One region of the Rosenbergiella sp. YN46 genome, then DNA from elsewhere that is predicted to be linked to it. Evidence: predicted binding sites of a transcription regulator. Region 1 holds the regulator's gene; the other holds the start of a gene.

Evidence for each region. Region 1 encodes LexA, which represses DNA repair genes until DNA is damaged. Its sites were predicted from a motif close to TNCTGTATGTACATACAGNA; they were not measured.
Region 2: uvrB (excinuclease ABC subunit UvrB) is a predicted target of LexA. The motif match lies at 6,320-6,339, and genes of this name have one in related genera.

Annotation. Positions count from the first base shown of each region.
Region 1 covers NZ_JAZHEE010000003.1:279,712-287,412, reverse strand. Annotated here, with positions in the region: gene plsB (glycerol-3-phosphate 1-O-acyltransferase PlsB) at 1-1,232, opposite strand, end outside; gene V3W49_RS04680 (diacylglycerol kinase) at 1,463-1,831, shown strand; gene lexA (transcriptional repressor LexA) at 1,940-2,548, shown strand; gene dinF (MATE family efflux transporter DinF) at 2,636-3,970, shown strand; gene V3W49_RS04665 (CsbD family protein) at 4,028-4,237, shown strand; gene zur (zinc uptake transcriptional repressor Zur) at 4,255-4,770, opposite strand; gene V3W49_RS04655 (2OG-Fe dioxygenase family protein) at 5,115-5,771, shown strand; gene V3W49_RS04650 (cysteine desulfurase-like protein) at 5,755-6,993, shown strand; gene dusA (tRNA dihydrouridine(20/20a) synthase DusA) at 7,428-7,701, shown strand, end outside.
Region 2 covers NZ_JAZHEE010000001.1:315,460-323,160, reverse strand. Annotated here, with positions in the region: gene bioA (adenosylmethionine--8-amino-7-oxononanoate transaminase) at 1-1,248, opposite strand, end outside; gene bioB (biotin synthase BioB) at 1,335-2,378, shown strand; gene bioF (8-amino-7-oxononanoate synthase) at 2,375-3,532, shown strand; gene bioC (malonyl-ACP O-methyltransferase BioC) at 3,516-4,268, shown strand; gene bioD (dethiobiotin synthase) at 4,265-4,942, shown strand; gene V3W49_RS01475 (ATP-binding cassette domain-containing protein) at 4,939-5,646, opposite strand; gene uvrB (excinuclease ABC subunit UvrB) at 6,419-7,701, shown strand, end outside.

The sequences.
Region 1 (7,701 bases):
CGCAGCATCGCCTGAATGGTCATCGACAGCGTGCCGGTTTTGGGATCCAGCAGTCGGCCGGTACGCGAACGCCCGCCTTCCACAAAGTACTCTACCGAATAACCGCGACTGAACAACTCGCCCAGATATTCACGGAACACCGTGGAATAGAGCTTATTGCCGCGGAAGGTACGGCGAATGAAGAAGGCGCCCAGGCGGCGGAAAATCGGGCCTGCCGGCCAGAAGTTAAGATTGATGCCAGCGGCGATATGTGGCGGCACCAGGCCCTGATGATAGAGCACGTAAGAGAGTAGCAGGTAGTCCATGTGGCTGCGGTGACAGGGCACGTAGACCAGCTCATGACCCTCGTGCGCCAACTGGCGAATTCGCTCGGCGTTGTGGACGTTAATGCCCTGGTAGAGCCGGTTCCAGGTGAAGCCCAGCACGCGATCGGTTGCGCGGATGGCTTCGTAAGAGAAGTTAGCCGCGATCTCTTCCATTAGCGCCACCGCATTCTGCTGGGCTTTCTCATGGGAGATCTTTTTGGTGCGCGCTTCGTCTTCCACCGCGCGGGCGATAGCCTTGGAGGAGAGCAACTTATTAAACAGATCCTGGCGAGCGGGCAGACGCGGCCCTACGGCAGCCAGACGCAGCCGCGAGAAGTGCATTCTGGCGATGCGTAGCAGCTTCTGGGCGATACGCTTGTCAGTGCCGTGTTCGGTAGCCATACGGCGCAGCGAAACCGGCGGAGAGAAACGCACAAAGCTGTCACGGCCAAGCCAGATGACCGCGAAGAACTTTTGAATGCCATTCAGATTACGCAGCGGCGGGTTGGCTTCCCCTTTCTCTTTGCCTGGCGAGCGGCCAAACATCACAGAGACAGGTACCATCTGCACATCAAGATTCGGATTGCTGCGGTGTAGATCCAGATAGTTATGGAATAGCTTAATGGACTCTTCTTTGGGGGTGTAGTAGGTGAAGACTCGAGGCCCGTCATGGGCGAACACGTAGCGCGGCAGGACGACGCCGTCCATTTCCAGCGGCTCCAGCGGGTCTGGCAGATCGTGGGCCAGACAGCTGGCGCGCAGCGTCAGTAAGTCCGCCTTCGAGTTATAGGGCAGAACGTACATAATAGGACGCGAAGTATCCAGGCCAAGTTCGGCACAGGGATCTGCCGGAATTGACTTGCTTTTTACCAGGATACTTAATGGTAAATTAAGGAGCTTGTATAAAAATCGGGACCAGCCTGACATAAACGATGTAAAGCCTCTGGTTAATCATGCAAATGCACCGCCAGAATACCAGAAACGGCACGGAATTTCTGCGGCACTACTATTCATCGAAGCGCTCTGGCGTTGACGCTGATTTTCGTCATACTGCCAGCGGCATTCGGTCTGGCTTTGTAAAACGGCCCGGGGGCACCCTTGCCGCGTTGATGTAACTGAACTATTTAGAGTGTATTTTTTGAAAAGGTTTCCATTACATGGCGAATAATACCACTGGTTTTACCCGTATCATTAAAGCTGCCGGCTATTCCTGGAAAGGTCTTAGCGCAGCGTGGCGTAACGAAGCGGCCTTCCGCCAGGAAGGGGTCGCTGCGGTTATCGCCATTATTGCGGCCTGCTGGCTGGACGTAGACGCCATCACGCGCGTACTGCTGATTGGCTCCGTCATGCTGGTCATGATCGTCGAAATTCTAAATAGCGCAATTGAAGCCGTCGTCGATCGCATCGGCAGCGAATATCACGAGCTTTCTGGTCGCGCTAAAGATATGGGGTCTGCCGCAGTGTTGCTGGCGATTATCGTCGCGATATTCACCTGGGTCACGCTACTCTGGCCGTATTTGCGGTAAAGCTTCAGGAAACGGAGAAAACGCTGATTTTTTACCGTGTTGTGGTTCCAAAATCGCCTTCTGCTGTATATACTCACAGCATAACTGTATATACACCCAGGGGGCGGAATGAAAGCGTTAACGGCCAGGCAGCAAGAGGTTTTTGATCTCATCAGGGAGCACATTAGCCAGACGGGAATGCCGCCCACTCGCGCGGAAATCGCGCAGCGACTGGGTTTCCGTTCGCCCAATGCCGCTGAAGAGCACCTGAAAGCACTGGCGCGTAAAGGGGTTATCGAGATCGTCTCTGGCGCTTCGCGCGGTATCCGTCTGCTGCATGAAGAAGAAGAGGGGCTGCCGCTGGTTGGGCGCGTTGCAGCAGGCGAGCCGCTGCTGGCCCAGCAGCATATCGAAGGCCACTATCAGGTGGATCCTTCTCTGTTTAAGCCAGGCGCAGACTTTCTGCTACGCGTGAGCGGCATGTCGATGAAGGATATCGGCATTATGGACGGCGACCTGCTGGCGGTGCACAAAACCCAGGAGGCGCGTAACGGTCAGGTTATCGTGGCCCGTATTGAGGATGAAGTTACGGTTAAACGACTGAAGAAACAGGGAAATACCGTACAGTTGCTGCCGGAAAACAGTGAGTTCGAACCTATCGTGGTCGATCTGCGTGAACAGAATTTCACCATTGAAGGGCTGGCCGTCGGGGTGATTCGCAACGGCGAATGGCTCTGATTTTTTAACTGCATCCTCCTGTTGACGCGTCCGCTCCGGGCGCGTCTTTGTTTTACATTCTCCTGACGGCACAACCGGATAATGGCAATGCCCCTTTTCCAGAAAACCGATAAAGCATTATGGCGGCTGGCGCTGCCGATGATTTTTTCCAACGTCACGGTGCCGCTGCTTGGGCTGGTGGACACCGCGGTTATTGGCCATCTCGACTCGCCGGATTATCTGGGCGGCGTGGCGATTGGCGCAACGGCTACCAGCTTTCTGTTTATGCTGCTCCTGTTCCTGCGAATGAGCACTACCGGCTTTGCGGCTCAGGCATGGGGCGCGAAGAATGCGCCGGCCCTGGCCAGAGCGCTGGTGCAGCCGCTGATGCTGGCGCTGATCGCCGGTGCGTTGATTGTGGCGTTACGTATCCCACTTATTGAACTGGCGCTGGCTATTGTCGGCGGCAGCGAACAGGTGTTGCACCAGGCGCAACGCTTTCTGACCATTCGCTGGCTGAGCGCGCCGGCGACGCTGGCTAACCTGGTGCTGCTGGGCTGGCTGCTGGGCGTGCAGTACGCCCGGGCGCCGGTTATTTTGCTGGTGGTGGGAAATTTGCTGAATATCCTGCTGGATCTCTGGTTCGTGGTGGGTCTGCACATGAACGTGCAGGGGGCTGCGCTGGCGACGGTGATTGCTGAATATGCGACGCTGCTTATCGGGCTGATTATGGTATGGCGAGTGCTGCGGCTGCGCGGCATTTCGATGGATATGCTGAAACAGGCCTGGCGTGGAAATATCCGCCGTCTGCTGGCGCTTAATCGCGACATTATGCTGCGTTCGCTGCTGCTTCAGCTCTGCTTTGCCGGTATGACTATCTGCGGCGCGCGCCTCGGCAGTGAGATTGTGGCGATCAACGCGGTGTTGATGACGATGCTGACCTTTACCGCCTATGCGCTGGATGGCTTCGCCTATGCGGTAGAAGCCCATTCCGGGCAGGCCTTTGGTGCGCGCAGCAGCGGTCAGTTACTGAGTGTATGGCGGGCCGCCTGTCGTCAGGCAGGACTGGTGGCGCTGTGCTTCGCCGCAGTCTATGCCCTGGCAGGTCAACAGATCGTGGCGCTGTTGACTTCAATCCCTGAACTTCAGACGCATGCTGATCGCTACCTGTTCTGGCAGGCGGTGCTGCCGCTGGTAGGCGTCTGGTGTTATTTGCTGGACGGCATGTTTGTGGGGGCGACCCGCGGCGCGGAAATGCGTAACAGTATGGCGGTTGCTGCGCTGGGATTTGGGTTGACGCTACTAACGCTGCCGTGGCTGGGCAATCATGGTTTGTGGCTGGCTATGGCGGTATTCCTGGGGCTACGCGGCCTTTCTCTGGGCTGGATCTGGCGTCGTCACTGGCGTAACGATACCTGGTTCAGGGTACCGGGCCATGAGTGAGCCTGCACGGCTATAATGAGTACTGAGTCATGCTGAATCCGACACGGGAGGTAAGCGATGCTCAAAGATGAAATAGAAGGCGGCTGGCGACGCCTGGTAGGCAGGGCCCGTGAAGCCTGGGGAAGAATCACCGACGATGACGGTGCTATCGCCAGCGGTCGTCACGAGCGGCTCATCGGTCGACTTCAGCAGCGCTATGGCTATGCCAGAGCCCAGGCTGAAAAAGAGGTTACCCGATGGGAAAAGCATCATGATTATCACTGGTAGCCAGAGCGCGGGCGAGTTTACCGCCCGCGTTTTTTAACGGCTACGCTATGGTCGTGCTGGCAGGCTTCGCGATTGCGGCAGGCTTCTACTTCGGCGCAGGGCGCGCACAGGCCGTGGGCTTCTATCACATTATGATGCAGGGCAAAACCGTTTCCCGCCGCCAGCTTGTGCATTATTTCCTCAACGCCTTCCGCGCTCTCTTCCCTGACCGATCCGCAGCGATCGCAGATAAACATGGCGGAAGTATGCGTCGGTTCATCGAAGTGATGGCACAGCACGTAGCTGTTGGTGGACTCCACTTTATGCACAAAGCCCTGTTCCAGCAGAAAATCCAGCGCCCGATATACGGTGGGCGGCTTGGCCTGTGGCTCGCTGGCCTTCAGTAGGTCGAGCAGATCGTAAGCGCTGATGGAACCATCCTGCAGCGCCATCAGGCGCAGTACTTCAAGGCGCTGAGGCGTCAGTCGCACGTTGCGCTGTTGGCACAGTTTCTCTGCGCGCGCCAGCACGTCTTGCTGTGTCGTCATAACCATCAGTCAGCCTCTTATTACGGAATATTGTTCGATTTTATCATGAACCCGGTAAAACGCCGACAGCCTGAGCGCTATCGAGGCTCGGAGTGTGATTCAATGCATCCACCTCCGGGGCCTGGGCCACTACCGGCAAAATGGTTAACCAGTTTTATTTCATGATGAAAGGCGATTTTGTCATATATATTTCTGTAAATGCGATCTGTTTTCTTTTGATATATCGCATATTGTTATTTTGGTAGCATTATTTACTGAACCCTCTTTGACCGTATTTGGGCGGCTGACTACCCTGATTTAGGGCATTTTTTATTCACCCGTCATGATTCTTATAAAAGAGGGAAGTAAGAATGTTACAAAAGCATGAGTCTGTCCTGCATCTCACCTGCCTGAGTCAGGTTTCTGTCGCCCAACTGGCGCCCACATTCGCTACGCTGCCTGCCACATCGCACGCTGATGGCAAGTACCGTCTGCGTCGCTACTCCGTCGTTCGCTTTCTGCATGGCGAAGTGGAACCGCTTGATAAGCATGATTTTGTCCAGTCCAGCGACATTAACCGCTTTCAGGGTAATGTGGTACGACGCTTCGAACCGCTGGAGCCTGACACGCTGAAAAGCGACGGTCTGCGCGAGGTTTGCCAGCTGTTTGTGGCAAGCAACGGCCTGCCGGACGGCCAGGAGATAGAGATTCACCAGATGCGCGTGACCGCCATTTACGATGAGACTCAGGTGGCGCCGGAAGGGATTCACCAGGACGGTTTTGATCACATTGCGCTGGTGGCGATCGACCGTGAAAACATCGTCGGTGGTGATGTCATGCTGTACAGCAACAACCATGAAGCGCCGTTCTTTCGTAAAGTGCTGGAAAATGGCGAGGTGGCGATGCTGGCCGATCACCGGCTATGGCATAACGCCAGTCCGATTCGCGCAGTCAGACCCGGCGAGGAGGGGCATATGGATGTTTTTGTTCTTACGGCCAGGGAGAAGCCCAATGAACTTCACGCCTGAAGCAGCGCGCGTACAGTTTGGCGCGCTTTCTTCCCCGGAGGTTTCGCCGCCGCCGGTATTTCTGGACGGCCCTGGCGGCACTCAGGTGCCGGTATCAGTGCTGGAGGCGATGGTGGGTTACCTGGGGCGCAACAATGCCAACCTGGGGGGCCACTATTTCTCCAGCCGTAAAACGGAAGCCCTGGTACGCCGCGCCCGGGAATCGGTACAGGCGTTGCTGAATGCGCCCAGTCCGGACAATATCGTGTTTGGTGCCAGCATGACGGCGCTGACCTTCCACCTTAGCCGCATTATCAGCCGGGACTGGCAGCCTGGCGATGAGGTTGTTGTGACCGCGCTGGATCACTATGCCAATGTCTCCAGCTGGCAGCAGGCGGCGGACGATCGTCAGGCGGTTGTTCGCCAGGCGCCGGTTAGCGTTCCGGAATGCACGCTGGACGTGGAGCAAATTTGCGCCCTGATAGGGCCTTCCACCCGGCTGGTGGCGGTAAGCCTGGCTTCCAATACCACTGGCACTATTGTTGATGTGCGGCGTATCGTAGAGGCAGCGCATAAAGTCGGGGCTATGGTGTATGTGGATGCCGTGCATTATGCGCCCCATCGCCTGCCAGATGTGCAGGCGTTGGGCTGCGACTTTCTGGTCTGTTCCGCCTATAAATTTTGCGGCCCGCACGTTGGTATGGCATATATTGCCCCGCGCTGGTTACAGGCGCTGCGGCCTTATAAGGTGGCGCCAGCGACCGATATTGGCCCCGGGCGTTTTGAAACCGGCACACTGAGCTTTGAAGGGCTGGCAGGCGTGGCGGCCGCTATCGAGTATCTGGCCCAGTGGGGAACGGAAGCGGCGCCGTTGCGCCAGCGTCTGCAGGAAAGCTATGCCTGCTATCAGCGTCATGAACAGGCGCTGAGCGAATATTTTCTGGCGCGTCTCCAGGCGGTAAACGGCGTACGTCTGTACGGTATTAACCGTGCCGATGCCCGGCTCAGAACGCCAACTTTCGCGCTGACCTTTGAAGGGCGGTCGCCAGAACGGATCGCCAGAGGCTTAGGGGATGCAAACATCTGTGTGGGTAACGGTCACTTTTATGCTCAGGGGCTTATTCGGCAACTGGGGTTGATGGATCGCGGCGGCGTGGTGCGTATTGGTCTGATGCATTACAACACCCGCAGCGATATCGACAGCCTGTTCGAAACGCTGCTGCGGGTGGTTCATCAGACGTAAACAAAACGTACCGGGTACATGCAATGGCTTAATTTATGTACCTGGTACATTTATTTTGGTGATTTAGCATCAGGGATAAAATGTTCACTTTCATTGAGCCACAGGGCTTCAGTAAGTGGCGTCAGCCAACGTTTGTCTGGTGATGAGCTTAGGGTTTTTCAGGGCGTCTTGAGCGACCGTCAGGTTAAAGCAGCAGGATTTCGCTATGGCCGTTTGGAGATGTTATGAACGGGGGAAAGCGCCGGGGAACGAGCTGCCGCCAGCCGGTGGTGGTTCAGGTACACGGACAGGAGAACCCACTGATTGTCCATCAGCTTAGGGCTATCTGATTATGGGAGGCTCCTCTGCGGAATGCTCTATGTTATAGTGAGCATCGATCCTTCCCTGTCGCTATTGGGGAAGCCGCTACATCAAACACGCCATAAAGCTTAGAGATGCGCCAGAATCCAGAATCGCAAAACGCACTGCAAACCGGCTCCGCCGCTATCGCCTTTCCCCCGCATCGTTTTTCCGTCGCCCCTATGCTGGACTGGACGGACAGACACTGCCGTTATTTTCTGCGCCAACTGTCACGCCATGCCTTGCTCTATACCGAAATGGTGACTACCGGCGCCATTATTCACGGTAAAGGCGACTACCTGGCCTATAGCGACGAGGAACACCCGGTGGCGCTACAGTTGGGCGGTAGCGATCCCCAACAGCTGGCGC
Region 2 (7,701 bases), on a different contig from region 1:
GGCGCTGGTCAGCCGGTTTAGCTGCTCTGGCGTGATAACGTAGGGGGGCATCAGATAGATCAGGCGACCGAAGGGGCGGATCCAGACTCCGGCTTCGACGAAGAAGCGCTGGATAGCCGCCATATCTACCGGCGTATGGGTTTCCACTACGCCGATGGCGCCAAGCACCCTCACGTCGGCGACTTCCGGTTCATCGATTAGCGGCAGCAGGGTCTGACGCAGCTGGCTTTCAATGGCCGCCACCTGGCTCTGCCAGTCTTCCTGCTCCAGCAGCGCCAGACTTTCGCAGGCCACCGCGCAGGCCAGCGGGTTGCCCATAAAGGTGGGGCCGTGCATAAAGCAGCCCGCCTCGCCGTTACTGATCGTCTCCGCCACGTGGCGGGTGGTCAGGGTGGCGGAGAGCGTCATGGTACCGCCGGTCAGCGCCTTACCCAGACACAGAATATCCGCGCTGATATCGGCATGTTCACAGGCGAACAGCTTACCGGTACGCCCGAAGCCGGTGGCGATTTCGTCGGCAATCAGCAGTATTCCTTCGCGGTCACACAGGCGGCGAATCTGGCGCAGCAGCTCGGGATGCCACATCCGCATACCCCCCGCGCCCTGAACTACCGGCTCCAGAATCACTGCGGCAATCTCACGGCGATGGGCGGCCATCAGACGGGCGAAACCCACCAGGTCGCGCTCATCCCATTCGCCGTCAAAACGGCTTTGGGGCGCCGGGGCAAACAGATTTTCCGGCAGATAGCCGCGCCACAGGCTGTGCATTGAGTTATCAGGATCGCAAACCGACATCGCTCCAAAGGTGTCGCCGTGGTAGCCATTGCGCAGGGTGAGAAAACGCTGACGCGGTTCGCCCTTCGCCTGCCAGTACTGCAGCGCCATTTTCATCGCCACTTCCACCGCCACTGAACCGGAATCCGCCAGGAATACGCACTCCAGCGCGGCGGGCGTCATCGCTACCAGACGCCGACACAGTTCCACCGCCGCCGGGTGGGTAATGCCGCCGAACATCACGTGGGACATCTGCGCCATCTGGCGTGTGAGAGCGGCGTTGAGCTGCGGGTGATTGTAGCCGTGAATCGCGGCCCACCAGGAAGACATGCCGTCGACCAGCCGCTCGCCGCTGGAAAGCTCCAGCTCGCAGCCCCGGGCGGCGACAACGGGCCAGGTGGGCAGTGGCTGGCTCATGGAGGTGTAAGGATGCCAGATATGCTGGCGGTCGAATTCGAGATCGGCAGGGGTCATAAGCGAACTTGTAAACCATTTTAAAAAGATTTAGGTTTACAAGAATAACCAAAAACCGAAAGAAACAACACCCCCTGGAGAGGCTCATGACCCATCCCACTCGCTGGACAATGGAGCAGGTTAACGCCCTGTTCGAAAAACCGTTTCTGGATCTGCTGTTCGAAGCGCAGCAGGTGCACCGCCAGCATTTCGATCCGCGTCAGGTGCAGGTGAGCACGCTGCTGTCAATCAAGACCGGCGCCTGCCCTGAAGACTGCAAATATTGTCCCCAGAGCGCACGCTATAAGACGGGGCTTGAGGCGGAAAAGCTGATGGAGGTCGAACAGGTGCTGACTTCCGCCCGTCAGGCCCGGGATGCCGGATCGACCCGTTTTTGTATGGGGGCCGCCTGGAAGAACCCCAGCGACCGCGATATGCCTTACCTTGAGCAGATGGTTCAGGGGGTGAAGGCGCTGGGCCTTGAAACCTGTATGACCCTGGGGACGCTCAGCGACGAGCAGGCCCGGCGTCTGGCGGGTTCCGGCCTGGATTACTACAACCACAACCTGGATACCTCGCCGGAGTTCTACGGCAATATCATCACCACCCGCAGCTACCAGGAGCGGCTCGATACCCTTGACCGGGTGCGCGATGCCGGTATTAAGGTCTGCTCCGGCGGTATCGTTGGTCTGGGGGAGACGGTGAAAGACAGAGCCGGTCTGCTGCTACAGCTGGCGAATCTGCCCACCCCTCCGGAAAGCGTGCCGATCAACATGCTGGTGAAAGTGAAAGGGACGCCGCTGGCGGAAAATGACGATGTCGATCCTTTCGATTTCATCCGTACCATCGCCGTGGCGCGCATTATGATGCCGCGCTCTTATGTGCGCCTGTCCGCCGGGCGCGAGCAGATGAACGAACAGACCCAGGCCATGTGCTTTATGGCCGGGGCCAACTCGATTTTCTACGGCTGCAAGCTGCTGACCACGCCGAACCCGGAAGAGGACAAAGACCTGCAGCTGTTCCGTAAGCTGGGGCTGAATCCCCAGTCTCGCGCCGTCGAGGCGGGCGATAACGAACAGCAGGAACGACTGACCCGCCAGATCGAACGCGCCGATGCCAGCGCCCCCTGGTACGACGCGGCAGCGCTATGAGCTGGTCGCAGCGTATTGATGCGGCGCTGAACGAGCGACGCGCCACTGATGGTATGCGGGTTCGGCAGCCTCTGGCCTGCGGTAACGGCCGTCTGTTGCAGAGGGGCGATCGCCAGTGGCGCAACTTTTCCAGCAATGACTATCTGGGGCTGAGCCGCCATCCGCAGATTATTGCCGCCTGGCAGGATGGGGCGGCGCGCTACGGCGTGGGGAGCGGCGGCTCCGGCCATGTTACCGGCTACAGCGAAGCGCATCAGACGCTGGAGCAGAGCCTTGCCGACTGGCTGGGGTATCCGCGCGCGCTGCTGTTTATCTCTGGCTTTGCGGCCAATCAGGCGGTGATCCACGCGCTGGCCCGTAAGGGGGATCGGCTGGTGGCCGATCGTCTGAGCCACGCTTCGTTGCTGGAAGCGGCCAGTCTGAGCCCGGCGCAGCTGCGGCGCTTTCCCCACAACGATGTCGCGGCGTTAAGCCGTCTGCTGGCCGCCCCCTGCGAGGGCCAGCAGCTGGTGATAACCGAAGGTGTCTTTAGTATGGACGGCGATCGCGCGCCGCTGGCACAGGTCTCTGCCGCCACTCGCGCCGCCGGAGGCTGGCTGATGGTGGATGACGCCCACGGTATCGGCGTTACCGGTGAACAGGGGCGCGGCAGCTGCCACCGGGCCGGTATCCGGCCCGAGCTGCTGGTGGTGACCTTTGGTAAAGCCTTTGGCGTCAGCGGCGCGGCGGTGTTGTGCAGCGAACCGCTCGCCGATTATCTGCTGCAGTTCGCCCGCCACCTGATTTACAGCACCGCCATGCCGCCCGCTCAGGCCCGGGCGCTGTCGGCGGCGCTGGCGGTGATTCGCGCCCCCGAAGGCGAGGCGCTGCGCCAGCATTTACAGGGGCTGATCGCCCGTTTTCGGGGCGGGGCGGCACAGCTTCCGTTTCAGCTGGCGGAGTCGCAGACGGCCATTCAGCCGCTGATTGTCGGTGATAACCTTCGGGCATTGCGGCTGGCGGAGCGCTTGCTGGCGCGTGGACTCTGGTGCTGCGCCATTCGCCCGCCGACGGTGCCGGCCGGTAGCGCGCGGCTGCGGCTAACCCTGAGCGCGGCCCATCGGGAACAGGATATCGATGCACTACTGGAGGCGCTGCATGACTGCCGTGAATAAGCAGGCCGTGGCCGGCGCCTTCGGGCGGGCTGCCGCTACCTATGATCGTTTCGCCGAACTGCAGCGCATGAGCGGTCAGCGCCTGATGCAGCAGGCCGGAGACGGAGTACCGGACACTGTACTCGATGCTGGCTGCGGCACCGGCTTTTTCAGCCGCCTTTGGCGCCAGCGCGGCAGTCAGGTGATTGCTCTGGATCTGGCTCCGGCCATGCTGGAGCAGGTCAGGGACAGCCAGGCGGCTCACCACTGCGTGCAGGGCGATATTGAAGCGCTGCCGCTGGCGGACGACAGCGTCGCGCTCGCCTGGAGTAATCTGGCGGTACAGTGGTGCGGCTCTTTGTCCCGCGGGCTGGCGGAGCTCAAGCGCGTGGTTCGCCCTGGCGGTCGGGTGCTGTTCAGCACCCTGTGCGAGGGGTCGCTGCCGGAACTGCATCAGGCGTGGCGCGCGGTGGACAGCCAGCGCCACGCTAACCGGTTTTTGAGCGCAGAGCAGATTATGGCGGCGGCCGGTACCCAGGGTATGCGCGGGCACAGCGCAATGGTCACGCTCTGGTTCGACTCTCCGCTGAGCGCCATGCGTTCACTGAAGGGCATCGGCGCCACCCATCTGCACGACGGGCGCGCCGCCAGAACCCTGACCCGCGGCCAGCTTAACGCGCTGGCCCTGGCCTGGCCGCAACATGAGGGGAAGTTCCCCCTGAGCTATCAACTGTTTTATGGAGCGATTGAGAAGTGACTAAACGTTGGTTTGTAACCGGAACCGATACCGAAGTGGGAAAAACCGTCGCCAGTTGTGCACTGTTGCAGGCCGCCGCTCTGGCGGGCTGGCGTACCGCGGGCTATAAGCCGGTGGCCTCCGGCAGCGAGATGACCGATGAGGGCGTGCGTAATGGCGATGCCCTGGCGTTGCAGCGTCACAGCACCCAGGCGCTGGACTATGCCCAGGTGAATCCGCTGACGTTTCTGGAGCCAACGTCGCCGCACATTGTCAGCCGGGAAGAGGGCAGACCCATCACGTTCGGCGCGCTGTCCGCCGGGCTGCGCGACCTGGAGCGTCAGGCCGACTGGGTGCTGGTGGAAGGCGCTGGCGGCTGGTTTACACCGCTGTCCGACACGACCTTTTTTTCCGACTGGGTGGTGGAAGAGCAGCTACCGGTGATTCTGGTGGTGGGCGTTAAACTTGGCTGCATCAATCATGCGCTGCTGACCGCCGCCGCGGTGCAGAGCGCCGGGCTGCGGCTGGCGGGCTGGGTCGCCAATGATGTGCAGCCGCCCGGGCGCCGCCATGCGGAATATCTGGCTACGCTGCGTGCGCAGCTACCGGCGCCGATGCTCGGCGAGATCCCCTGGCTTGCGGAGCCCGCGGCACCCGGCGGCCAGTGGCTCGATTTAACGCAGCTCGACGGTTAAGGCGCCATCCAGCCCAGCAGCCGTTCATCCAGTTGACCTGGCCCACCCTGGGCCAGGTTACGTCCGCGGTGCAGTAAGCAGAAACGATCCGCCACTCTGCGGATTAGCGACAGGCTGCGTTCCGCCAGCAGAACCGTCATTCCGAACTCCTGAACCAGCCGTTTCACCAGCAGTGCCATCTCTTCGAGCGGCGTCTGAGGATGCGCGCGTAATGGTTCGTCCAGAATCAACAACCGGGGGCCGGTGACCAGCGCCAACGCCAGCGCCAGCGGCTGGCGTAGCTGTATGGGCAGTGCGCCTGCCGGCAGGTGACGGACGGCGTAGAGCGCCGGAAACAGGGCGTCTATTAGCGGCGGAATCGCCCGGGGAGTGGCGTTAACGGCCCGTAGAGCGATATGCAGATTCTGCTCCACCGAAAGCCGGGTAAACAGCCGCTGGCCCTGAGGCAGATAACCAATACCCAGCGCGGCTCTGCGCGCGACCGACATATTACGCAAATCTTCCGGCGGCCCGCCGGGCGTTTGCCAGAGCAGGGCACCGCTCTGCACCGGCAGGTGGCCGGTAATGCAGTTAGCCAGGGTTGTTTTTCCGGCTCCTGGCTCGCCCAGCAGGCAGGTACACTCTCCCGGCGCCAGTTCCAGATCCACATTCCATAATACGTGGCGATCGCCGTAAAACTGATTCACTGCGCGTACACTCAACATGGCTGCTCTCCTCTGCCAGGGCCTGGTCGCCGCATGCGCGGCTACCCGGAGGCGGTGCAAATCGCTTGCCAGCTATTCCAGTTAACAAAAAGCGCAACAACACGCTAAAAAAACGGACAAGACGCCACAATGCAGAGTTTTACGCTGTTCTATGGAGGGGATGGCTGCACTTCGACGGTGCTGACAGCTTCGCCTTTTTGGTGCAGATGCGGTTATTTATGGTGTCGGACTGGGATACGTCGCGAGCGCTTAAAGAGACAAAAAAAAGCATAAAACTTTTTTTTGCGGCCCGACACACACAAACCAGGGTTTTCGGGCAGGCGGCATGGTTTGTGGCCCCGGAGCAGTTATCCACTATTCCTGTGGATAACCTTGTGTATTAGAGTTAGAAAACGTGCGGTAAGCAAGAAAAGACGCGGGTCGCGCCTGAATTGGCGTCAAAGCCGCCTTTATTTAAATTTATATTTGTATCAATGAGTTAAATAAAATCAATCCTTGTCATAAAACCGCCATACTCAGAAATAAAACTTTCATCACCTGACTTGACAAATGTTAAATCTTACCTCCGTTCTGGGGATAACCAGAGGCGCAGGGGTGAAAAATCCAGCGCGGCGGCAAAACGGCGAATATTTGCCGGTGAATTCGCTTTACGGCACAAGGTTAAGCGATGAATTACTGTGTTTCCATCCAGCTATTGTGATTGGCAAAAACGCCCGCGGCGAGTAAAATTACTCTCCGGCTTGCACACTTCTTCACCATCAGGTAGCCCGCCATGAGCAAAGCGTTAAAACTCCACTCCGCCTTTCAACCTTCCGGCGATCAGCCCGAAGCGATTCGACGCCTCTGCGAGGGGCTGGACGACGGGCTGGCTCATCAGACCCTGCTGGGGGTGACCGGCTCGGGGAAAACCTTCACCATCGCCAACGTCATCGCGAATTTGCAGCGCCCCACCATGGTGCTGGCGCCTAATAAGACCCTGGCGGCTCAGCTATATGGCGAAATGAAGGAGTTCTTCCCGGAAAACGCGGTGGAGTATTTCGTCTCTTACTACGATTACTACCAGCCCGAAGCCTATGTTCCCAGCTCCGACACCTTTATCGAAAAAGACGCCTCGGTGAACGAGCATATCGAACAGATGCGGCTGTCGGCCACCAAGGCGCTGCTGGAGCGACGCGATGTGGTGGTGGTGGCGTCGGTTTCGGCCATCTACGGCCTGGGCGATCCCGATCTTTACCTGAAGATGATGCTGCACCTGACCGTTGGCATGCTGGTGGATCAGCGTTCGATTCTGCGCCGCCTGGCGGAGCTACAGTACACCCGTAACGACCAGGCGTTCCAGCGCGGTACCTTCCGGGTGCGCGGCGAGGTTATCGATATCTTCCCGGCGGAATCAGACGAGGTGGCGCTGCGGGTGGAGTTGTTCGACGACGAAGTGGAACGGCTGTCATTGTTCGATCCGCTGACCGGCCACGTGGAGTCTACGGTGCAGCGCTATACCATCTACCCAAAAACCCACTACGTGACGCCGCGCGAGCGCATCGTTCAGGCGATGGAAGAGATCAAAGAGGAGCTGGCGGAACGCCGCAGGGTACTGCTGGCCAATGACAAGCTGCTGGAAGAGCAGCGCCTGAGCCAGCGTACTCAGTTCGATCTGGAGATGATGAACGAACTGGGCTACTGCTCGGGCATCGAGAACTATTCGCGCTATCTTTCCGGGCGCGGCCCGGGCGAGCCGCCGCCGACCCTGTTCGACTACCTGCCCGCCGACGGGCTGCTGGTGGTGGATGAATCCCACGTGACCATTCCCCAGATAGGCGGCATGTTCCGCGGCGATCGGGCGCGCAAGGAGACTCTGGTGGAGTATGGCTTCCGGCTGCCTTCGGCGCTGGATAACCGCCCGCTGAAGTTCGAAGAGTTCGAAGCGCTGGCCCCACAGACCATCTACGTTTCTGCTACGCCGGGCAATTACGAGATGGAAAAATCCGGCGGCGATGTTATCGATCAGGTAGTGCGGCCAACCGGGCTGCTGGATCCGATGATCGAAGTCCGACCGGT